3 regions of the Nocardia sp. NPDC004340 genome follow, and region 3 is predicted to be linked to each of the others. Evidence: riboswitches for the same ligand, from Rfam matches in the RefSeq annotation. Region 3 holds a riboswitch; each other region holds the start of a gene.

Region 1 (7,758 bases), on a different contig from region 3:
CGTCCTCGACGCCGGGGACACCGCGCGGGCGCTGCCGTCGCTGTCGCGGCTGGGGTCGGTGTGGGCGGTCCGCTACGACAACACCGGTATCGACACCAAGGTGATCGCGGACCTCATCGTGAAGGTCACCGCCGCCGCCAAGGTGCCGAACGTGGTGCTGGCCGGGCACAGCATGGGCGGGGTCATCGCGCTCGAGATCGCCAAGCACCTGCACGAGGACAGCGACGGCACACGGGTGCGGGCGGTGATCCTGGACTGCACGCCGGTGGATCTGAACGCGGTGCGGCCGGAGAGCCGCGACCAGGGCGAGGAGATGCTGCGCTGGATGGGCTGGGTGCCCGGGGCGCGGGAGAGCCGCATGCTGCGGCTGGCCGTGGAAGTGTATGCGCGCCATGACCGTTTCGTCGGCGGGCGCTACGTGATCCGCGGCGGCGAGTTCCGGCGCGCGGTCGACGATGTGCTGCGGTCCAAGATCCTCAATACCGACGCCGCCAGCAACGGTCTGATCGAGGCGCAGTTCAAGGCCATCGTGGCGGGCGGCGCGGTGGACGACCTGCGGGCGCTGGCCAAACCCGCGGCGGGCAAACCACGCCCGGCCATCGTGTTCATCCGGCCGCACGACCCGTACGACGATCCGGTGGTGGACGTGGAGTACTCGCACCAGGTGCTCATCGACCGGGTCGGCGGGGTGCGCGGGACCCTGCTGGTGGTGACCACGCGAACCACGGGGCACGCCAATCCGATCGAGCGGCCGCAGGAGTACAACACCGTCATCGAACAGCAGGTGGTGCCGTTCGTGCGGCAGCTGTGGCGGGATCAGTCCGGAGCCGCCGCGGTGGGCCACTGACCGGGCCGCGCCGGTGGGCTCGGCGTGGTCCGCCTAGCGCACCGCGTCGTCGGCGGCGGGGCGAATGCCCGAGGCGGGCACCAGGTTCCAGCGTTCCAGCTGCGCCCGCACCTGCTCGGCGGCGTCGATGTTCAACGGCCCGCTGGTCCACAGCGCGTACGGCAGGTTCAGGAAACGGCCCTGCGTGACCGCCCGCAGATTCTGGATGCCCGGCTTGCCGCGCAGCAGATCCACCTTCTGCTGGAAGGTCTGCGGCGGATAGTCGACGAACACGATGGCGTCCGGGTCGGCCGCCGCCAGCCGCTCCCACGACACCGCCGTCCAGGTGTCGGCCACATCGGACAGCGCGTTGCGCGCGCCCGCCGCCTCCAGGATCGCCTGCGGCGCACCGTATTGCCCGCTGGAGAAGACGGTGTCGGAGGCGCTGTCGAACAGGAACACCGTCGGCCGCCGCTCGGGCTGCGGCGCTGCCAGCAGGGTGGACACTCGGCGATCCAGATCCCCGGTGACCCGTGCCGCCTGGTCCGCGCGCCCGGTGATCGCGCCCAGCGCGGTCAGATCCGTGCGCAGCGCGGTCCAGGCATCCACCACACCCCGCTCGCCGCCGGGCCGGCGGCAGCTCTCGGTGAGCACGTACGGCGCGACGCCGGCCGCCCGCAACGACTCCGGCGTCAGATTCGCCGACTCCGAGTAGCCGTAGTTCCAGCCCGCCACCATCACGTCGGGGCGCTGGGCCAGCACCGTCTCCCGCGAGGGATAGTCGGGGGCAACGGAATTGAGCCGGTCCACGCCGTCCCCGTAATGCTTGCGCAGCGTGTCCGCGTCCCGCTTCAGGCTCGACACCGCCACCGTCTGGTCCTGGGCTCCCAGGGCCAGCACCATGGAGATCAGGTTCCCGTCATTGACGAACATGCGTTGCGCGGGCGACGGGAACCGCTGTTCCGCACCGCAATTGCGCACGGTCATGTTCCCGGTCGCCGCCTGCGGCGATCCGCAGGCGGTGAGCACTCCCGCGATGGCGGTGACCGCGACGAGCGGAAGGATCCTGTTCAAGACCGTGCCTTTCGAGTCAAGACTGTGCCGTTCGAGCCGTGATGAGCAGATGGGAATCACCGGTGTCGGGATCCGGTATCCGGCGCGCCCGCACGCCGAACACCTCGTCGAGCACCTCGGGCCGCAGCGCGGTGCCGGGCGGTTCGAGGGGGCGGGCCCGGCCGTCGTCGAGCACCAGCACCCGGTCGCAGAACCGATCCGCGAGGGTCAGGTCGTGCAGGCTCATGACGACGGTCCGTTCCAATTCCCGGGTCAGTGCCAGCAATTCGAGCTGATGGGTGACATCCAGATGGTTGGTCGGCTCGTCTAGCAGCAGGACGGGCGTGTCCTGGGCGAGCGCCCGCGCCAGCAGCACCCGCTGCCGTTCCCCGCCGGACAGCCGCCCGACCGCGCGCCCCTCGAACCCGGCCAGATCCACCCGACCCAGCGCCCGTTGGACGGCCGCCCGTTCGCCCGGCCCGCCCGCGCCCCACGGCGGCAGGTACGGCGTCCGGCCCAACGCCACGAGCTCACCCACCAGCAGATCGGTGGGCGGCACCTCGTCCTGCCCGACCAGACCCACCAGCCGCGCCCGCTCCCGCGCCGAAACCTGGTGCACCGGACGGCCATCCACCTCGACACCGCCCTCGACCGGTGCGATCAACCCCGCCAGGGTCCGCAACAGCGTGGTCTTGCCCGCGCCGTTCGGCCCGACGATGCCCACCGTCTCGCCCGGCGACACCGTGAAGTCGACCCGCGCGACCACCGTGCGCCGTCCCGCCGCGCAGGCCAGTCCGGCGGCCCGCAGCTCGCCCGCGCCCCGGTGACGCGACCCGGCCCGGCGGGGCCTCACGCCGGACCGAATCGGTAGGTGCGGCGGCCCATGAGGAGCAGGAAGGCGGGGGCTCCGATGAGGCCGGTGAGGACGCCGACCGGGATCTCGGTGGGGCGGACCAGGACTCGGGTGGCGGCGTCGGCGACGACCAGGAAGGTGGCCCCGCACAGGGCGCTCGCGGGCAGCAGGACGCGGTGGCGCGGCCCGACCAGGAGCCGGGCGGCGTGCGGGACCACCAGCCCGACGAAACCGATGCCGCCGGAGACCGCCACCAGCACGCCGACCAGGACCGCCAGCAGGACGAACAGCGCGATGCGCAACTCGCGCACCGGAACTCCGATGGAGGCCGCCGTGTCCGGGCCCAGGTTCAGCGCGTCGAGCCAGTTGGCGGCGAGCAGCAGGGCGGTCAGGCAGGCCGCGACCACGCAGCCGGGCAACAGGATTCGGGTCCAGTCCGCGCCGGAGAGGCTGCCGAGCAGCCAGAACAGCACCGACTGGGCGGCGGACGGGTCACTGCTGCGGAAGATCAGGTAGCTGCTGAAGGCGGCGAAGGCCGAGCCCAGCACCGTGCCGGTGAGCACGAGACGCAGTGGCGTGAGCCCGCCTTGGGCCAGGGCGATGAGGAATACCGCGGCCGCGGCGGCGAAGGCCCCGGCGAGCGCGCCCGCCGACAGCGCCCACAGTCCGGCCCCGGCGAACACCCCGGAGGTGATGACCGCCGCCGCGCCGACGCCCGCACCGGAGGAGACGCCCAGCAGGTAGGGGTCGGCGAGAGGATTGCGGACCAGGGTCTGCATGGCCGCCCCGGCGACCGCCAGGCCCGCGCCGACGATGGCGGCGAGAACGGTTCGCGGCACCCGCAATTGCCACACGATGGTGTCGAGCCCGAGATCGGTGTGCGCGGTGCCGGTCAGCCGGTCGCGCAGCACCGCGAGCACCTCGCGCACCGGGATCGTCTCCGCGCCGAATCCGGTCGCGACGATCATGGCCACGACCAGCAGCGCTCCCATGACGGGCAGGGCGAGCGAAGTCCGCGCGCGGCTCATCGCGGTAGCTCCTCGGGCATGACGCGGCCTCTCCAGAGTGTTGCGCGGCGGGGGAGGTCTGACTCGCACCGGGATCCGGTGCTCACAGTGGCGCGACCGCTCCGGATTCCCACCGGATTCCCGCACCCGCCGATACTGACGAGGGGAACCCTACCGTCCGGAACCTTCGCCGGTTCCGACTGGTCGGTTCATCCCGGTGTCCGCGAAGGTCAGCGGATCCGCGAACCGAGCAGATGCCGCACGCCGCTCACGAACAGCTGCAATCCGAAGTCGAATCGCGCGGTGGCGTCGGGCATGTCGTACAGCGGCGAGTTCTCCTCGGTGAGCGCGCCCGCGGAGTCCATCTGGATGCGCGACTGCTCGTCCACCGTCTGCCCGAGCACGTAGTACAGCAGCGTGTAGGCGGCCAGTTCGGCCTCCTCACGCGTCATGCCGGCGCGAATCGCGGCGCTGGCCAGTCGTTCCCGGCCCTTGCTGGTGGTGAGGCGGGACGCGTAGGTGGCCGAGACCAGTTCGGCCCCGTCGCGGTAGGCGAGCAGGCTCTCGCGCAGCCGGTGCGCGAGTTCGGTCATCTGCTTGGACCATTCCTCGGCCCGGACCGGTTCGTCCATGGGCGCGAGAATGCGGTCGGCGACCGCGCCGAGCAGGGCCTGCTTGTTGGGGAAGTGCCAGTACAGCGCGCCGGGCTGGACGTGCAGCGAGGTGGCCAGGCGGCGCATGGTGAGATCCGCCAGCCCGTACTGGTCGAGGATGGCGATGGCCCCGTCGACCACGTCCGTGCGATGGAGTTGCACTGAAGAATCCGACCCTCTCGTGTTCCGGCTCACGTTCCGGGCTGCTAGCCTACCCTGAACACCGTTCAAGTTGCTCGGCCACACGGCCGGACGAAGGGATTCCCGCGGACATGACCCAGGTAGCCGTCACCACCGAAGCCGGTACCAACGCAGGCGATGACATCCTCGCCATCGCTCGCGAGCAGGTGCTCGAGCGCGGCGTCGGCCTGACCCAGGAGCAGACCCTCGCGGTCCTGCGGCTCGGCGACGAGCGGCTCGAGGAGCTGCTCGGCCTGGCGCACGACGTCCGCATGAAGTGGTGCGGCCCCGAGGTCGAGGTCGAGGGCATCATCTCGCTCAAGACCGGCGGCTGCCCCGAGGACTGCCACTTCTGTTCGCAGTCCGGCCTTTTCCAGTCGCCGGTGCGCGCCGCCTGGCTCGACATCCCCTCGCTGGTGGAGGCGGCCAAGCAGACCGCCAAGACCGGCGCCACCGAGTTCTGCATCGTGGCCGCGGTGCGCGGTCCGGACGAGCGCCTGATGGCGCAGGTCGCCGCGGGCGTCGAGGCCATCCGCAACGAGGTCGACATCCAGGTCGCCTGCTCGCTGGGCATGCTGAACCAGGAGCAGGTGGACCAGCTGGCCGCCATGGGCGTGCACCGCTACAACCACAACCTGGAGACCGCGCGCTCGCACTTCCCGAACGTGGTCACCACCCACACCTACGACGAGCGCTGGGAGACCCTGCGCATGGTGCGCGAGGCCGGCATGGAGGTCTGCTGTGGCGGCATCCTCGGCATGGGCGAATCCCTGGAGCAGCGTGCGGAATTCGCGGCCGACCTGGCCTCGCTGGAGCCCGACGAGGTGCCGCTGAACTTCCTCAACCCGCGCCCGGGCACCCCCTTCGGTGACCTCGAGGTGCTCCCGGCCGCCGACGCGCTGCGCGCCGTCGCCGCCTTCCGTCTCGCCATGCCGCGCACCATCCTGCGTTTCGCCGGCGGCCGCGAGATCACCCTCGGCGACCTGGGCGCCAAGCAGGGCATCCTGGGCGGTATCAACGCCGTCATCGTCGGCAACTACCTGACCACCCTGGGTCGTCCGGCCGAGTCCGACATCGATCTGCTCGGCGAACTCAAGATGCCGATCAAGGCGCTCAACGAAACGCTCTGAGCGAAATCCACTGAGAGAAAAAGGGGGTTCGGGGCCAATGCCCCGAACCCGTCTCGTACGGTAGGGGTGCGGGGGTTTGCATTCCCCTGGACCTGATCTGCCCGCCGAGTTCGATACGCGAAGGATCCATCGAGGTGGTCGTGGACATCGAGGAGCGCTACAACCCTTTCACGGGCAAGCGAGTCGTGCCGGGGCTGGACGATCCGGTACCCCCCGCGGCGGCCCTGGGCCTGGAGCCGCCGCGCTTCTGTGAACAATGCGGACGCCGCATGATCGTGCAGGTCAGCCCCGACGGCTGGTGGGCCAAGTGCTCGCGCCACGGGGTGCTCGACTCCACGAGCCTGGAACACCGCTAGTGGCAGCCACATTCGCCGCCGAGCCGGGCGGACTACGCGTCGATGTACTGATGCGGGAAGTGCGTGCGGCGGCGGCGGTGTGTGCCGCGCTCGCCGCGGTGAGCGCTCTGGCCGGGGTGGCCTGGGCGTATCTCGCTCCGGCGGAACAACTGCTGGTGGTCGAACCCGACCGCGGCACCGCGCTGACCGGTGAGAGCCTGCACCGTTTCGACGCGCTCGCCATCTTCGTGCTGATCGGCATCGTGCTCGGCGTGCTCGGGACGGTCGCGGCCTGGCGCTGGCGGCGGGTGCGGGGCCCGGTCCTGCTGACCGGCATCATTCTCGGTTCCGCGCTCGGCGCGTTGCTCACCAAGGTGGTCGGCGAGGCGGTGGCCGAGCAGCGCCACGTCCGCCCGAGCCATCCGCCGATCCACACCATCGTGGAATTCGCGCCCTCCGTGGAGGGTTGGGCCGCCCTCATCGCGCAGCCCCTGGCCGCCGCGGTGGTGATCCTGCTGCTCGCGGCGCTGAGCACCTCCGACGATCTGGGCACCGGCGAATACCTACCCTTCGGCGGCGCGCGCCCCGACCCGGTGATCGTCGCCCCGTCCCAGTACGGCTCCGCCATCCTCTACGGCCCCTACCCCGGCAATTCCGGTGCGCCGCAACCCCACGCGCCCCACGGCCCGGCGGTCCCCTTCGAAGCCCCCGAACCCGAAGCCCCCCGCTGACCCGAATCCGGCAATAATCGCTGGACCACGCTTGTTGTACCCCCTACCGTGTTCGCGACCACGGATTCGCACCACCCAGGGGGACCCCATGAAGACCGCACCGCCGGGCAAGTCCGCGCCGCCCGACGCCGCCGCACCGGCCGAGCGCCCGGACCTCACCGCCTGGCGTCACCGCCACGAACTCCGCAGATCCAATGCGTCCCAGCCGATCCCGAGCGGCCGCCGCTACCGGCGCACCACTAAGCACCGCGACCGTTCCCGGGGCGACTAGCCAATCAGCAGACGGCGCCGCGGCTCGCGGCCGTCGCCTCGAGAATCGTTCGCAGCAGCGGGAAGTCGATGGCTTCGGGTTTGCGGAAGCGCAGGCAGCCTTTGCCCATGTCCTTGGTATCGAGGTGCTCGGCGAAGGCCTCGCGGATGTCGCCGCGCATGAGATAGAAGGAGATGTACTGCTTCTGGCTGGCGAACGCGATCTCGGCGATGCCGTCGCGCTCGTAGACCGGCATGCCGAAATCCATGTCCTCGTGGAATCCGACGAGGGTTTCCCGGCACAGTTCGCGCAGCCGGGTCAGGGCCGGTCGCCGGTCCTCGGCCAGCTCACCGAGGTAGTCGTCGACGGTGCTCGCAGTACTTCGTGGCATGGGCCCAGAGTATGCCGATAGTTAGCTGAATGGGGTCGGTGATAGGCGTCCGGCGGTGCGAAATCGACATGACTCCTAGCTGCTGCCGCTGCCGGTATTGATTCCGAGGTAGCGCTCCAGGATCCCCTGCACGCCGTTGTAGTCGCCGATGGTGACTGTGCGCGTGGCGGTTCGGTCGCCCTGCTTGGCGGTCAGGGTGTACCGGCCGCCCTTGGATGGGATCCACGCGGTTTCGTTGGTGCACCAGCAATTGGTCGAGGGCGTGGGTGTGGCGATGACGGTGCCGTCGACGCTGATGGTGACGGGCGTGGTGAGGTCGGTCAGGAGTACGACCGAGATCCAGCAGGTT
Region 2 (7,758 bases), on a different contig from region 3:
TTCACGACGGCGGTGAAGCCGGTGATCTGGCCCGCGGCGACCAGCTTGTCGACGCGGCGTTTGACCGCGGGGGCGGACAGGCCGATGACCGCGCCGATGTCCTGGAACGAGGCGCGCGCGTTCTTCAGCAGGTGGGCCAGGATCCGGCGATCGAGATCGTCCACGGTCACTCCCTTCGCGGGATGCGGGCGCGTCCGGCGCAATGATGCACACGCATCGTTCAGGCGCAATGAATCGCTGCTCGAGGGGTGATCAACGCAACGATTCGCTATTCCTGACACAACGGTACGCCACTTACCTTCGTGTCAGACCCGTCCGCGCCGCTTCCGAGGGAGTCCCGTTGACGTCCGTAGCCACGCTGCCGGCCCGCGATCCCGCCGCCCGCCGGCCCGTGCCCCGCCGCTACCTCATGTGCCGCCCCGACCACTTCGACGTCACCTATGCCATCAACCCGTGGATGGACACCGCCGACCCGGTCAACCGGACCCGCGCCCTGGCCCAGTGGGAGGCGCTGCGCGTCGCCTACGAGGGGCGCGGACACCGAGTCGACGTCATCGAACCGGTCGCGGGGCTGCCGGACATGGTGTTCGCCGCCAACGGGGGACTGGCCATCGGGGAGCGGGCGCTCTCGGCTCGCTTCGCCAATCCCGAACGCGCGCAGGAAGGTCCGGCCTACCACGGCTGGATGGCCGCCCAATGCTTCACGAGCGTGGCCCGCGCCCGCGAAACCAACGAGGGCGAAGGCGATTTCGCCATCGCGCCGGACCGCATCCTCGCCGGGACCGGGTTCCGCAGCGCCCGCGGCGCGCACCAGGAGGTGGCGGAGTACTTCGGATTGCCGGTCGTCTCACTGGATCTGGTGGATCCGCGCTTCTACCACCTCGACACCGCGCTCATGGTCCTCGACGACACCATCGCCTACTACCCGGCCGCCTTCAGCGGACCCAGCGCGCGACTGCTCGCGAGCCTGTACCCCGACGCGATCATCGCCACCGAGGCCGACGCGAATGTGCTGGGCCTCAACGGCGTCTGCGACGGCTACCACGTGTTCCTCAGCGACAAGGCCGTCGACCTGGCCGCGCAATTGCGGGCGCGCGGCTACGAACCGGTCGGGATCGACCTGTCGGAGCTGCTCAAATCCGGCGGCAGCGTCAAGTGCTGCACCATGGAATGGCACTCGGTCAGAACGGCAGTCGCGTCCGGAACGGACTGACCTGCGGATCGTGCAGCGGATGGGCGAGGATCAGGAAGCGCAGCAGCATGATCGCGCCGCTGATCTGCAATGCCGCCAACGGGATCTCGCCGATGATCGCCGTGCCCAGTGACAGCCAGAAATCGCCGGCGTCCGCTGTGACGATGTCGAACCAGGCGTCCACCATCAGCAGGATTCCGGTGCCGAACGCCGGGAGCAGCAACACCACGCGCCGCTTCCAGCCCAGGTAGGCGGTGGTCGCCATCATCAACACCAGCACGATGTCGAACCCGATCCAGGCCAGTGGCCAGTTGCGGGCGTGATACTCCGCCGGCAGCGAGAACCCCAGGTACACGATCCACGGAATCAGCCCCAGACAGCCGCCCACCATGAGCGCCAGCCGCACCCGCCGATGCAGCCGCACCACCTCCGGACGCGGCAGCACCCGCTCCGGCGGCGGCTGCAACCGCCGGATCAGTTCGCGACGCTCCTCATCGGACATCGCCAGGATCTCCTGATCGCTGAGCTTCGCGATGGTCATGGCCGCCTCCAGCATCCGATGGTCGTCGCAGCGCGGATAACCCACTGTGCACCAGCAACCACGCCGCGTGCACCCCGCACCTGTCACCGGCCGGTCGGGCCGGTCGCGTGCCGGCCGGCGGGGGAATCGAGTAGTCCGGTACCCGTGCCCGGGCGTCCGGTATCGGTGACCATTCGACAATGTCCGACAACATGTACGGCGGCGCGTCGGTGCAGGTGTACCCGAAAGATGCCACGTTGACCTACCCGCACGCGTGCGTGAGCGGCTTCCTCGACTACGTCGCGAAGTTCAACGGCATCAACTTCCACGCCAAGGACGATGATGTCCGGGAATGGCGGTACGACCAGGAGTACGACAACTGGCAGGACAGCCTCGGCATGGACTCGGTGCGGGTGTTCTACCACTACGCCCACAGCACCACCACGAGCAATGGCGTGTATCTGACCTCGATGGGCCGCACCTGGGACAACACCATCTACGCCGAATCCGACCGGATGGGATTCGGCGATCAGCGCCTGCGCTACCTGTTCCTGCACGGCTGCGAATCGCTGCGCACCAACTTCGGACACAGCCCCTACCGCACCTGGCACACGCCGAACCGGGGCGCGCGGATGCTGTTCGGATTCGACAGCCTCACCTTCGACACCGATCAGCAGGGGACACGGTTCTTCAAGGAATGGAACGCCGGCAAATCGTTCAGCCAGGCGTGGCAGGACGCGGCGCTGTCGATCTTCCACAACAACCACCGGGTGTCGTCGGCGGCCTGCGGCGCCACCGACCGTGAGGCGCAGGACCGGCTCTGGAACGAGCGGTTGTTCTACGGCGGCGCGGTGTCCGACGAGTGGTACTGGTGGCGCTGGGCGGGTCAGTTCCCCCTCGAAGTCGACCTGAGCATTCCCCTTCCGCGCCAACCGATGTCACTGCGCCTGGCCCGCCGAAACGCTGACGCCGACACGGTGTCCGCGCTGGGTGAACGGCACGGGTTGCGGGGCGTACTCGCCGAGCCCGCATCCCCGGTCACCGAGGAGTCTTGTGCGCGAGCCGAATTCGAACCCCGGCTGGTCATGCATCCCGACGGCAGCTACCAGGCGTTCTACGCCGAGCCGGACCGCAGCGTCAACGGCCGCACGCCAGAGGAGATTCGCGACCTCGCCGACCGGGCGCTGCGAGACCTGGACCTCGGCCATGACCTCGCCTTGGCCGGAATGTCGGCCACCTTCCACGCGGGCGCGAGCCGCGACGGCGATAGCGTCGCGGCCGCGGTGGCCGACTACACCCTGCATTACCGCCAGCTCTACGACGGCGTCCCGGCCGTCGCGGGCGGCGACGGTCAGCTCACCCTGACCCTCGACCCGACCGGCCGGCTCTGCTCGATCTCCGACACCACCGTCCCGATCCTGGGAGCCGAGCAGGCCCACCCGCCCACCACGGACGACCCCGATGCCTGCACGGCGCTGACCGAGGCGACCGCCGCCCGCGCCGAATGTCTCGGCGGCCGTGCCCGTCTCGCGGTCGTCCCCGACTCCCGCGAGATCGGCTACCGCTACGACCGTGACGGCGCGGCTCTGGTCGCCCGCCAGACGATCGAGATCACCGGTGGTCGCTTCCGGATCCGCGACATCGTCGAGGTCACTGTCTGAAGGGCGCGCAGAGCGCCGATCGCACCGGTTCGGCGGGATCGGCTAGCCGGCGGGGATGACGCGGTAGCCGTCGGTGGTGGCGATGACGTCGGTGACCGCGCCCTTCGGGCGGCCACAGCGGCGGTCGCAGCCGGACCAGTGCTGGCGGCCGGCGACCACGACGTCGGCGGCGTCGAGACCCTCGCGGGCGAATTCCGGTGCGTCCGTGGGGAGGACGCGGCCGGAGTCGACGGCCTCGGCGACGTCGGCGCGGACGTCGGTGAGGGACTTGGCGCAGCCAGGCATGCCGGCGCAGGCGCTGACCTGGAGCCACGGGGAGGCGGTGTCGAAGATCAGGCCCATGGGGGCCAGGACTCGGACCACCTGTTCGGCGGGCCATTCGTCGAGGTCGGCGAGGATCAGGCTGCGCCACGGGGTGACGATGATCGGGCATTCGACGGCGGCGAGGAATTCGGCGGTGCGGGCGGGGAGGGAGCCGAGGCGCACGCCCGCGCCGAGGGCCACCCGGCCGTCGGACTGGGTCATCCAGCCGATCGGAATGTCTTGGGGGCCGGGCGTTTCCAGGAGGTCGCCGGAGACGTCGAGGTCCGGGTGAGCGGTGCGGAGGCGGTCGGTCAGGCGGGCCGCGCCGTCGGGGATCTCGTGCAGACGCCAGTGGCCATCGCGCAGGTCGAGGAAGCCGTCGGCGGCGGCGAGCATGAGGTCGACCGCCGCGTCGGCGCGGAGACGGAGGCCGGAGTCCTTGCCCGCCAACAGGAGTGCGTAGGTGTGCTCGTCGAGCGCGTGCACGCCGATGTCGCCGCCCAGGCCGCTGACATCGCCGCGGCCGTCGTCGAGGGTGAACAGGACCCGGCCGGGCAGGTCCGCGTAGCGCGGCTGTGCGCGCAGCCCTTCGTCGAGAGCGGGGACCAGGGGATGCACATCGGTCCAGCCGCCGACGCGTCCCGACAGCGGCGAGGCGATGATGTTGCGCACCCGCTCATGGGTGGCGCTGGGCAGCAGTCCCGCCTCGGTGAGCCGTTCGGTGAGCGCGGCCGCGTCGCGGACCTGCCGGAACTGGATGTTCCCGCGCGAGGTGAGCTCGATGTTCCCGTCCCCGAGGTCGGTGGCCGCGGTCGCGAGGGCCTGGAGCTGGGTGGGGGAGAGGAGTCCGCCGGGCACCCGGATACGGGCGAGGGGACCGTCGGCTGCTTCGTGCAGGCGCAGCACGCCCGGGCAGGAGTCGGGATCGGTTCGCGTCATGACGCCACCCAGCGTACGGAGGATGCCGAGACCGGGCACGGCCGCCCGGGGTCGGGTTCGCCTCCACGTCTATCTACATTTGGAGATATTGCAATCTAACTATGTGTCCCCGGCATGGCAGGACCGAAAGCAAAGAAAAGAAAAGACTCCGGGACGGGGGAGTCCCGGAGTCCGGTTGCCGGATCGGTCGATTCGCCGGGCGGTTCAGCCCGCGCGGTGCGGTTCGATGGCCGCCGGCGCCCCGCGGCGGCGGGCGAAGGCGGGTGTGGTTTCCCAGGTGTCGTTGAGCAGGCTGGGAACGTTGTGGTGGTCGGCGTGGTCGCGGTGCACGGTGGTGCTCATGACCGTGAGACCGAACAGGATGGTCGACGCGCAGATGATCCCGGCGACGAGCGCCCACTGCGAATGACCGGAGCCGGCGGCCGTGAGAGCCATGGCCAGCGTTGCGAAGGCAACCAGTACGCAAAAGTATCCCGACCAGGCAGCAAAGCGGTTCCGCCTGACCCATCCTGGAGTGAGTGGCATACCGGCAGCGTACGCGCCGACCAGTCGGTTCCCCAGGGATGTGAGCCAGCCTTGGCCGCACTGTGATCGGCGCCCGCACGCGGCGACGCGGGCGCGATATCGGGCTCGCGTCGGCGGCGCGATAGCATCGGCGAGCTCGTCGAACGGAAGAAAGCCGGTGCAATTCCGGTGCGGTCGCGCCACTGTGACAGTCAGACCTTCCCGGCGAGCGCCGAACCGTGCTGGGCGCGTCACCCTAGGAAGGCCGAGACCCTTGATCCTGTTGCTGTCCACCTCCGATACCGATCTGTTGAGCGCGCGCGCCAGCGGCGCCGCCTACCGGCTGGCCAATCCGGCCCGGCTGCTGCCGGAGGATCTGCCGGTCCTGCTGAACGGTGTGTCGCTGGTGATCGTGCGCGTGCTGGGCGGTAAGCGGGCCTGGGAGGAGGGCCTCGAGACGGTGCGCGCCAGCGGAATTCCGGTGGTCGCCCTCGGTGGTGAGATCGCGCCCGACGCCGAGCTGATGGAGTGCTCGACCGTGCCCGGCGGTGTCGCCGCCGACGCCCACAACTACCTGGCCGCGGGCGGCCCGCGAAACCTGCTGCAGCTGCACAACTTCCTGTCCGACACGGTGCTGCTCACCGGCGAGGGGTTCGAGCCGCCGGTGGAGATGCCGAGCTGGGGCGAGCTGGAACGCCACGCCTGCCCCGTCCCGGACGACGCGCCGACCGTGGCCGTGGTCTACTACCGCGCCCAGCACCTGGCCGGGAACACCGCCTATATCGACGCGCTGTGCACCGCCATCGAGGCCAAGGGCGCTCGCGCGCTGCCCATCTACTGCGCCTCGCTGCGCACCGCGGAGCCGGAGCTGCTCGCCACGCTCGGCACCGCCGACGCGCTGGTGGTGACCGTGCTCGCGGCGGGCGGCACCAAGCCCGCCACCGCCTCGGCCGGCGGCGACGACGAGGCGTGGGACGTGGGCGCGCTCGCGGACCTGGATGTGCCGATCCTGCAGGGCCTGTGCCTGACCAGCGGCCGCGAGCAGTGGGAGGCCAATGACGACGGCCTGTCGCCGCTGGACGTGGCCACCCAGGTGGCGGTGCCGGAGTTCGACGGCCGCATCATCACGGTCCCGTTCTCGTTCAAGGAGTTCGACGCGGACGGGCTGTCGTCGTACGTGCCCGACGCCGAGCGTTCGGCTCGGGTGGCGGGTATCGCGGTGCGCTACGCGCGGCTGCGTCACATTCCGGCCGAGCGCAAGAAAGTCGCGATCGTGCTGTCGGCGTACCCGACCAAGCACGCCCGCATCGGCAATGCCGTCGGCCTGGACACCCCGGCCAGCGCCATCCGGCTGCTCAGCGAGATGCGCGAGGCCGGTTACGACCTCGGCGCGCCCGGCGAGATCCCCGGCCTGGAGGCCGCCGACGGTGACGCCCTGATCCACGCGCTCATCGCGGCGGGCGGGCAGGACCCGGACTGGCTGAGCCAGGAACAGCTGGAGGGCAACCCGATTCGCATCGGCGCCGACCTCTACACCAGCTGGTTCGAGACCCTGCCCGAGGACCTGCGCGAGGCGGTCGTCGAGGCGTGGGGCCCGCCGCCGGGCGAACTGTACGTGGACCGCTCCGCCGACCCGAAGGGCGAGATCGTCATCGCCGCCTTGCGTTTCGGCAATGTGGTGTTGATCGTGCAGCCGCCGCGCGGTTTCGGCGAGAACCCGGTCGCCATCTACCACGACCCGGATCTGCCGCCGAGCCACCACTATCTGGCCGCCTACCGCTGGCTGGCCGCCGCGGAGGGCTTCGCCGCCGACGCCGTGGTGCACCTGGGCAAGCACGGCAACCTCGAGTGGCTGCCCGGCAAGACCCTCGGCATGTCCGCCTCCTGCGGCACCGATGCCGCGCTCGGCGACCTGCCGCTGATCTACCCGTTCCTGGTCAACGACCCGGGCGAGGGCACGCAGGCCAAGCGCCGCGCCCACGCCACCCTGGTCGACCACCTGATTCCGCCCATGGCGCGCGCCGAGACCTACGGCGACATCTCGCGGCTCGAGCAGCTGCTCGACGAGCACGCCAATATCTCCGCGCTCGACCCGGCCAAGCTGCCGGCCATCCGCCAGCAGATCTGGACGCTCATGCGCGCGGCCAAGATGGACCACGACCTCGGGCTCACCGAACGCCCGGACGAAGAGGTCTTCGACGACATGCTGCTGCACGTCGACGGCTGGCTGTGCGAGATCAAGGACGTGCAGATCCGCGACGGCCTGCACGTGCTCGGCCAGGCCCCGGCGGGGGAGGCCGAGGTGGACCTGGTGCTGGCCATGCTGCGCGCCCGCCAGCTGTGGGGCGGCGAGGTCAATGTGCCGGGTCTGCGAGAGGCGCTGGGGCTCAGCGAATCCGGTGACGAGAAGCGCGACCGGGTGGACGCCTTCGAGCAGCTGGCGCGCGAACTGGTCTCGGGCATGCAGGAAGTCGACTGGGACGTCGACTCCATCGACGCGGTGACCGAGGGCGTGTTCGGCGGGGAGCTCGCCGCGGCCGCGGGCCTCACCGACGTCGCCGCGCGCCTGGACGAGACGCGCCGGGTGCTGGGCTTCGCCGCCGCCGAGGTGGTGCCGCGACTGCGGCAGACCGGTGTCG
Region 3 (7,758 bases):
CGATCTCCTGGATCAGCTTGGCCACCAAGGGATTGAACGCCCCGGGGAACCGCTGGATCGTGCCCGATGTCAGGCCCGCCCGGAACGCGGCGCGCTTGTCGGCGGCCGAGGCGGCCGCGGCGATCAGGCCGGTCATCGGAACAGACCCCGCGGCGAGCGGGGCGCGCGGGCCAGCACGTCCGGCGAGACGGTGAAGGTGAGTTCCGGCAGCTCACCGGCGGACAGCTCGCCCGCCCGCTGGACCACCTCGAGGAAGCGGTCCTGCTCGGCGGGTTCCACGACGCCCTCGGCGAGGGTGCGGAATTTCGCGATGTACTGGTCGCGGTCGAAGGGCCGCGCGCCCAGGGGATGCGCGTCGGCGACCGCCAGTTCGTCCACGATGACTTCGCCGCTCTTCAAGGTGATCTCGGCACGCGCCCCGAATGCCTTCTCGCTCGGGTCGGTGGAGTGGTAGCGCCGCGTCCACTCCGGATCCTCGGCGGTGGAGATCTTGTTCCACAGCGCGATGGTGTCCGGGCGTTGCGCGCGCTCGGGCGCGTACGAGCGCTCGTGATGCCAGGCGCCGTCCTGGAGGGCGACCGCGAAGATGTACATGATCGAGTGGTCGAGGGTTTCGCGAGAAGCCCCGGGATCGAACTTCTGCGGATCGCCCGACCCGGTGCCGATCACGTAGTGGGTGTGGTGGCTGGTGTGCAGCACGATCGTGGCGATCCGGTCCAGGTCGCCGATCCGCTCGCGCATCCGGCAGGCCAGGTCGATGGGGGCCTGGCTCTGGTACTCGGCCGAGTGCTCCTTGGTGTAGGTGTCGAGGATGCCGCGCTTGGGTTCGCCGGGTCCGGGCAGCGGCACCGAGTACTCCGCGTCCGGACCGCCCAGCAGCCAGGCGATCACGCCGTCCTCGCCCTCCCAGATCGGCGCCGGCGCGCCCTCGCCGCGCATCGCGCGATCCACCGCTTCCACGGCCATCTTCCCGGCGAAGGCGGGGGCGTAGGCCTTCCAGCTGGAGATCTCGCCCTTGCGGGACTGCCGGGTGGCGGTCGTGGTGTGCAGGGCCTGGCCGACGGCCTGGTAGATGATCTCGGCATCGAGGCCGAGCAGCGTGCCGATCCCGGCGGCGGCAGACGGGCCCAGGTGTGCGACGTGGTCGATCTTGTGCTCGTGCAGGCAGATCGCGCGGACCAGGTCCACCTGGATCTCGTAACCCGTTGCCAGACCGCGGATCAGGTCGCGGCCGCCGCGGCCGGTGTGCTGGGCGACGGCGAGGATCGGCGGGATGTTGTCGCCCGGGTGCGAGTACTCCGCGGCCAGGAAGGTGTCGTGGAAGTCCAGCTCGCGCACCGCGACTCCATTGGCCCAGGCCGCCCATTCCGGCGAGTAGGAACCGGGCGCGCCGAAGACGGTCGCGCCCGGTGTGTACGGATGGGCCAGGGCCTGGGCGCGAGCATTGGCGACGGGTCGCCGGGTGAGGGATGCCGCCGCGACCGCCGCGTTGTCGATGAGCCGATTGACGATCATCCGTTCGACGTCGGGGATGACCTCCACCGGATCGGCGGCGACCTCGGCGATCCGCCAGGCGAGGTGTCCCGCGCGGGGGAAATGCTCCGCGGAGCGGTGGGTGCGGACGGGATGGTTCTTCATATTTCGCACGGTACACAGCGGCTACGGGCCGGGAAATCCCTTGCAAAAGCCTATTTTTGCGGAACAGGAACCCTGAATCGGTGAAAGTTGTGAAAGCTCGGATTGCTAGATTGAGCGCATGCAGAAGATGTACGCGGGCGCGCGCCTGCGCGCCTTGCGGGAGCGCCGGGGCCTGTCGCAGTCCGCGCTGGCCAAGACGCTCGAGCTCTCGGTGAGCTACATCAATCAGCTCGAGCACGACCAGCGCCCGCTGACGGTCCCGGTGCTGCTGCGCCTGAACGCCCGCTTCGACCTGGACATGGGCTTCTTCGCCGCCGACACCGACGCCCGGCTGATCGCCGACCTGCAGGACGTGTTCGCCGAGGATCCCGAGGGCGCCGACATCACCACCGCCGAGATCGACGACCTGGTGGCCCGGGTGCCGGCGGCCGCGCGGGTTCTGGTCGGCCTGCACCGCCGCCTGCGCGGCGCCACCGAGCAGATGGAACGCGTCTCCGCCGGAATCGACGGCGACGCGGGCGAATCCGCCGCGGCCATGCCCTACGAGGACGTCCGCGACTACTTCTACGATCGGCGCAACCACATCCCCGAGCTCGACACCGCGGCCGAGCAGCTGTTCGACCGCAATGGCCTGAGCCTGGGCGGACTCGACCTCCAGCTGACCCGGCTGCTGCGCGAGCAGCACGGCATCGCGGTGCTCATCCGCACCGACGATCCCAGCGATCCGGGCCCCAAACGGGTCTTCGACCCCGACAGCCGCGTGCTGACCCTGGCGCGGCGGCTCACCGCCGGTCAGCGCGCCTTCCAATTGGCCACGCAGCTGGCCTTTCTCACCCAGGCCGAGGTGATCGCCGACCTGATCGACGCGACCGACACCATGCCCGAGAACTCGCGCGGCCTGCTGCGCACCGGGCTCGCCAACTACTTCGCCGGAGCCTTGATCCTGCCCTACACCCGCTTCTGGGACGCGGCCGAATCCCTGCGCTACGACATCGAACTGCTCGCCGCCACCTTCGAGGTCGGCTTCGAGACCGTCTGCCACCGCCTGTCGACCCTGCAGCGGCCCGGCAAGCGCGGGGTGCCGTTCTTCTTCGTCCGCACCGATCGCGCCGGAAACATCTCGAAACGCCAGTCCGCCACCGCCTTCCACTTCTCCCGGGTGGGCGGCAGCTGCCCGCTGTGGGTGGTGCACGACGCCTTCTCCACGCCGGGCAGCATCCGCACCCAGATCGCCCGCATGCCCGACGGCCGCAACTATCTGTGGCTGGCGCGCACCACCGACGAGAAGACGCCCGGATACCTGTCCCCCACCCGGGATTTCGCCATCGGGCTGGGCTGCGACCTGACCTACGCGGACAAGCTGGTGTACTCGCACGGCCTGCCCGTCGACGACCCGCGCACGGCGGTGCCGATCGGCGCGGGCTGCAAGGTCTGCGAGCGGACCGACTGCGCGCAGCGCGCGTTCCCGCAGTTGGGCCGGCCGATCCGGGTGGACGACAACAGTTCCCGGACCATCCCGTACGCGCCGATCACCTGACCGGACGGCCGGGGCGCACCGCGTTCGTTCGCAGCGCATGCGGCACGCCCCGGCCTTCGACTACCGCAGTGCGTGCGCCGCGGCCACGAGATTGCGCAGCGACTCCGTCACCTCGGCGGTGCCGCGCGTCTTGAGCCCGCAGTCCGGGTTGACCCAGAGCCGTTCGGCCGGAACCGCTTTCAGTGCCCGGGCCAGCGCCGCCTCGATCTCCCGGACGCCGGGCACCCGCGGCGAGTGGATGTCGTACACGCCCGGTCCCACGCCCAGGTCGAAGCCCGCCGCGTTGAGGTCGTCGAGCACCTCCATGTGCGAGCGCGCCGCCTCGATCGAGGTGACGTCGGCGTCCAATCCCGCTATCGCGCCGATGATCTCACCGAACTCCGAATAGCAGAGGTGGGTGTGGATCTGGGTGCTGTCGGCGACCCCGGAGGTCGCCAGCCGGAACGCCACCACCGCCCATTCCAGGTATTCGGGCTGGTCGGCGCGGCGCAGGGGCAGCAGCTCCCGCAAGGCCGGTTCGTCCACCTGGATGATGGCGGTCCCGGCGGCCTCCAGGTCCACGGTCTCGTCCCGGATCGCCAGGGCGAGCTGGCGCGCGGTGTCGGCGAGCGGCTGGTCGTCGCGGACGTAGGACCAGGCCAGGATGGTGACCGGCCCGGTGAGCATGCCCTTGACCGGTTTGCCGGTCAGCGACTGCGCGTAGGAGATCCAGTCGACGGTCATGGCCGCCGGTCGGGTCACGTCGCCGAACAGGATCGGCGGGCGCACGCACCGGGTGCCGTAGGACTGCACCCACCCGTGCGCGGTGGCCGCGAAGCCGTCCAGTTGCTCGGCGAAGTACTGCACCATGTCATTGCGCTCGGGCTCGCCGTGCACCAGCACGTCCAGGCCGATCTCCTCCTGCAGCGCGATGACCTCGGCGATCTCGGCGCGCATGCGGGTGTCGTACTCGGCCCGGTCGATCTCGCCGCGGCGCAGGGCGGCGCGTGCCACCCGGATGCGGCCGGTCTGCGGGTAGGAACCGATGGTCGTGGTCGGCAGCGGCGGCAGGTCCAGCCGCTCCCGCTGTGACCGCCGTCGCTCCGCCGCGGGCGCCCGGTGCGCGGCCGTCGCGTCCAGTGCGGCCAGCCGGTCGCGGACCGCCGTGTCGTGCAGTCGCGCGTCGGATCGCCGGTCCAGCACGGCCGTTCGCGCGATCTCCAGCTGCTCGGCGGCCGCGTCCTGCCCCTCATGCAGGACGGTGGCCAGCAGCCGGATCTCGGCGATCTTCTCGGTCCCGAATGCCAGCCAGGACCGCAGGCGCGGCTCCAGGTCAGGCTCGGCGGCGAGGCTGTACGGAACGTGCAGCAGCGAGCAGGAACTCGACACCGCCACCGGCGCACCGGCTGCGGCGAGCGCGGCCAGCCCGGTCAGCGCCCGATCGGGATCGGTGCGCCACACGTTGTAGCCGTCGACGACGCCCGCGACCAGCAGGGTCCCGGAAAGACGCTGCGCCGCGGCGATATCCGCGTCACCGCCCGACACCAGGTCGATGGCGAGGCCCTCGATCCCGGTGTCCGCCAGCGCGGGCAGCGCCGCACCCAATCGTCCGAAGTACGAGGCCACCAGCAGGTCGGGCCGCGCGGAGACCGCGGCCAGCCGCTGATAGGCCGAACGTGCCAGCGCCAGTTCGGTATCCGTCAGATCGGTGACCAGCACCGGCTCGTCGAGCTGCACCCAGCGCGCCCCCGCGGCCGCCAGCAGGCCCAGCAGCCGCTCGTACAGCGGCAGCAGATCGGGCAGCCGATCGAGCAGCGCGCTGCCGTCCACCGACTTGGCCAATTTCAGGAAGGTGACCGGTCCGATGATGACCGGCCGGGCCGGAATGCCCAGCGCCAGTGCCTCTTCCAGTTCCGCGAGCGGTTTGTCCGGGTGCAGGGTGAACCTCGTCGAGGCCGAGAGCTCCGGCACCAGATAGTGGTAGTTGGTGTCGAACCACTTGGTCATCTCGAGCGGCGCGATGTCGGCGGTGCCGCGCGCGGCCGCGAAGTAGCGGTCCAGCTCGTCGGCGACGCCGTGCACCCGTTCGGGCAGCGCACCCAGTAGCACCGCGGTGTCGAGCATCTGGTCGTAGTAGGAGAAGGTGCCCACCGGAACCGAATCGAGTCCGGCGGCGTGCACCGCGAGGAGTTGCGCGGCGCGCAGTCCGCCCGCGAGACCGTGCAGCGCGGCGGCGTCGATGCGCCCCGCCCAGTACGCCTCGATCGCGCGTTTCAGTTCCCGGTTCGGGCCGATGCGCGGCAGGCCCAGCACCGTGGCGGTGAAGGTGTTGTCAGGGTTCAGCATTGATGAACTCCATGGTCAGCAGTCGATGACCGCCGCCCAAACGAGCGTACGCTGACGGAGCCCATGCGGCATGTTTCCGTGCCCGGATCCGATCGGCGTAACGCCCAATCCACGAGGCGACGACCGCCGGATACGGCGTATCCGGCACGACGGGCAGGTCTTCGGACTCATGGGCATCGACCCGACAATCGGGTCGGCCCCGGCACGAGGCCGAGGCCGGACCTACCGGCCGTCGCTTCCCAGGCATGCGCCCAGTGCTTCTGACGGCGTTCGTTCCCATTCACCGCTGCGGGACAGTCCCGGATTCCCACCGGGTTCCCTCTCACCCGGCCGGCGCGCGAGCGCGGGCAGCGGGCTTCGACGCCGTCGAATGGGTCAGGGGCTCCTCGACTCCACCTCCGGCGAACCAGTTGCGTTGGCGAATATAGCCCAGCGCCAGCGCGATCCCCGCACGCGCGGCGGCGTCCCATCAGGTGGTCGACCCGGGCAGGCGGATTGACCAGCGGCGATGCGCTTTCGTATGGTTGATCGACGATGTCATGAGGAATCCGGTGCAATGCCGGAACGGTCGCGCCACTGTGAGCAGCCCGGTCTCCCCGCGAGACGGATGCGAGTCAGACCCTCACATCGTCGGTTCGATCGGCAACGGGGACGCGGAATCCCCCTGACTCAAAGGAGTCCTTCGTGGCTACCTCTTTCGCTCCTCGCTCCGGTGTCGGCAGCGGCGCGCTCTCCATCCCCACCACCGCGCTGTGGCTGGTCGGCACCACCCTGATGGCGCTGCTGGCGATCTACTTCATCGGTATCGATCAGGGTGCGGTGTCGGTGTTCGGCAGCGACATGCACGTGCACGAGTTCGTGCACGACGGCCGGCATTTCCTCGGGTTCCCCTGCCACTAGCACCGGGAATCGAGTAACCACAATGGAAAAGCGAATCATCGGCCGAGGGGTCCTGCTGGGAGCCCTCGGCGGATCGCTGGCGTTCGTGTTCGCCCGGATCCTGTCCGAGCCGATCATCGATCGCGCCATCGACTTCGAAGAGGGCCGCGACCACGCGCAGATGGCGCTGGACAAGGCCGCCGGGAAGCCCATGGACATGGACCACGGGGCCGAGCTGTTCACCCGCGCGCAGCAGCAGAATGTCGGACTGGGCTTCGGGATGATCGTGTTCGGCGCCGCGCTGGGCGCGCTGTTCGCGGTCGTGTACTTCCTGGCGCTGCGCAAGGCGGGCAAGATCTCGCCGCGCAATCTGGCGCTGCTGGTGTCGGGCGGCATGTTCCTGGCGCTGTACGCGGTGCCGTTCCTGAAGTACCCGGCCAACCCGCCGTCCGTCGGGAACCCGGACACGATCGAGGAGCGCACGGCCCTGTACCTGGGCCTGATCGCGATCAGCGCGATCGCGTTGGTCGCGGCGATCTGGTTCGGCCGCAGGCTGACCGCGCGCCTGGACACCTGGACCGCGGGGGTCGCCGCCGCGGCCGGCTTCGTCGTCGTGATGGGCGCGCTGCTGGCGCTGCTGCCGTCGTTCCACGAAGCGCCGGAACCGCTGCGGGACGCGTCGGGCACGATCGTGTTCCCGGGCTTCCCCGCCGACGACCTGTACCACTTCCGGCTGTACGCGTTCGCCGCCCAGCTGCTGGTGTGGGCGGTCATCGGGGTCGGATTCGCCTGGCTGGCGCCACGCCTGCTCGGCGACCGCTCCCCGGCCGCGCCCGCCGTGGCGGCATGAGCGCGGTCACCCGTCTCACCCTGGTGACGCACGCGATCACCGAGGCCGTGCGGTCCGCCCGCTTCCCGGTCGACGAACCGCTCGACCCGCTCGGGTCGCGGTCGGTCGAGCAGGCGGGCGGGCTGCCCGGCCCGGAGCCCGCGATGGTGCTGTTCGCGCCCGAGCTGCGGGCCGAACAGACCTGCCGGGCACTGGGATTCACCGGGACCCCGGAGCCCGAGCTGCGCGACCTGGACCACGGCGACTGGGCCGGTCGGGCGATGGACGATCTCGCGCCCGAGCAGCTGATGGGCTGGCTCACCGACCCGGGCTTCCACGAGCACGGCGGCGAATCGATCACCGGGTTGATCGATCGCGTCGGCGTCTGGCTGCACGGCCTGGCCGGGCGCGGCGACCGGATCGTCGCGGTGACGCATCCCGCGATCGTGCGGGCCGCGGTCCTGCGCACCCTCGACGCTCCCCCGGAGTCGTTCTGGCGCATCGACATTCCACCGTTGAGCGCCACCACCCTGCACCACCGCGGCCCGGC

The links. A riboswitch is a leader RNA that binds a small molecule or an ion and turns the genes downstream of it on or off. The one in region 3 is predicted to bind cobalamin.
Region 1: another riboswitch for cobalamin. It lies ahead of ACWEOI_RS27425 (iron chelate uptake ABC transporter family permease subunit); the one in region 3 lies ahead of metE (5-methyltetrahydropteroyltriglutamate--homocysteine S-methyltransferase).
Region 2: another riboswitch for cobalamin. It lies ahead of cobN (cobaltochelatase subunit CobN); the one in region 3 lies ahead of metE (5-methyltetrahydropteroyltriglutamate--homocysteine S-methyltransferase).

What each region holds. Positions count from the first base shown of each region.
Region 1 is NZ_JBSGDW010000008.1:79,116-86,873, forward strand. Features, by position in the region: gene ACWEOI_RS27410 (alpha/beta fold hydrolase) at 1-847, shown strand, start outside; gene ACWEOI_RS27415 (ABC transporter substrate-binding protein) at 881-1,900, opposite strand; gene ACWEOI_RS27420 (ABC transporter ATP-binding protein) at 1,917-2,732, opposite strand; gene ACWEOI_RS27425 (iron chelate uptake ABC transporter family permease subunit) at 2,729-3,760, opposite strand; cobalamin riboswitch at 3,795-3,928, opposite strand; gene ACWEOI_RS27430 (TetR/AcrR family transcriptional regulator C-terminal domain-containing protein) at 3,970-4,554, opposite strand; gene bioB (biotin synthase BioB) at 4,665-5,702, shown strand; gene bsaP (biotin synthase auxiliary protein BsaP) at 5,843-6,058, shown strand; gene ACWEOI_RS27445 (DUF2567 domain-containing protein) at 6,058-6,768, shown strand; gene ACWEOI_RS27450 (hypothetical protein) at 6,857-7,039, shown strand; gene ACWEOI_RS27455 (DUF1801 domain-containing protein) at 7,044-7,409, opposite strand; gene ACWEOI_RS27460 (hypothetical protein) at 7,485-7,758, opposite strand, start outside.
Region 2 is NZ_JBSGDW010000003.1:260,676-268,433, reverse strand. Features, by position in the region: gene ACWEOI_RS13280 (Lrp/AsnC family transcriptional regulator) at 1-164, opposite strand, end outside; gene ddaH (dimethylargininase) at 341-1,213, shown strand; gene ACWEOI_RS13270 (hypothetical protein) at 1,182-1,733, opposite strand; gene ACWEOI_RS13265 (DUF6345 domain-containing protein) at 1,913-3,373, shown strand; gene cobG (precorrin-3B synthase) at 3,416-4,615, opposite strand; gene ACWEOI_RS13255 (hypothetical protein) at 4,820-5,050, opposite strand; adenosylcobalamin-variant (AdoCbl-variant) riboswitch at 5,277-5,348, shown strand; gene cobN (cobaltochelatase subunit CobN) at 5,394-7,758, shown strand, end outside.
Region 3 is NZ_JBSGDW010000006.1:254,020-261,777, forward strand. Features, by position in the region: gene prpB (methylisocitrate lyase) at 1-136, opposite strand, end outside; gene prpD (2-methylcitrate dehydratase PrpD) at 133-1,638, opposite strand; gene ACWEOI_RS25135 (short-chain fatty acyl-CoA regulator family protein) at 1,757-3,175, shown strand; gene metE (5-methyltetrahydropteroyltriglutamate--homocysteine S-methyltransferase) at 3,236-5,500, opposite strand; cobalamin riboswitch at 5,656-5,821, opposite strand; cobalamin riboswitch at 6,018-6,144, shown strand; gene ACWEOI_RS25145 (CbtB domain-containing protein) at 6,185-6,400, shown strand; gene ACWEOI_RS25150 (CbtA family protein) at 6,423-7,229, shown strand; gene ACWEOI_RS25155 (histidine phosphatase family protein) at 7,226-7,758, shown strand, end outside.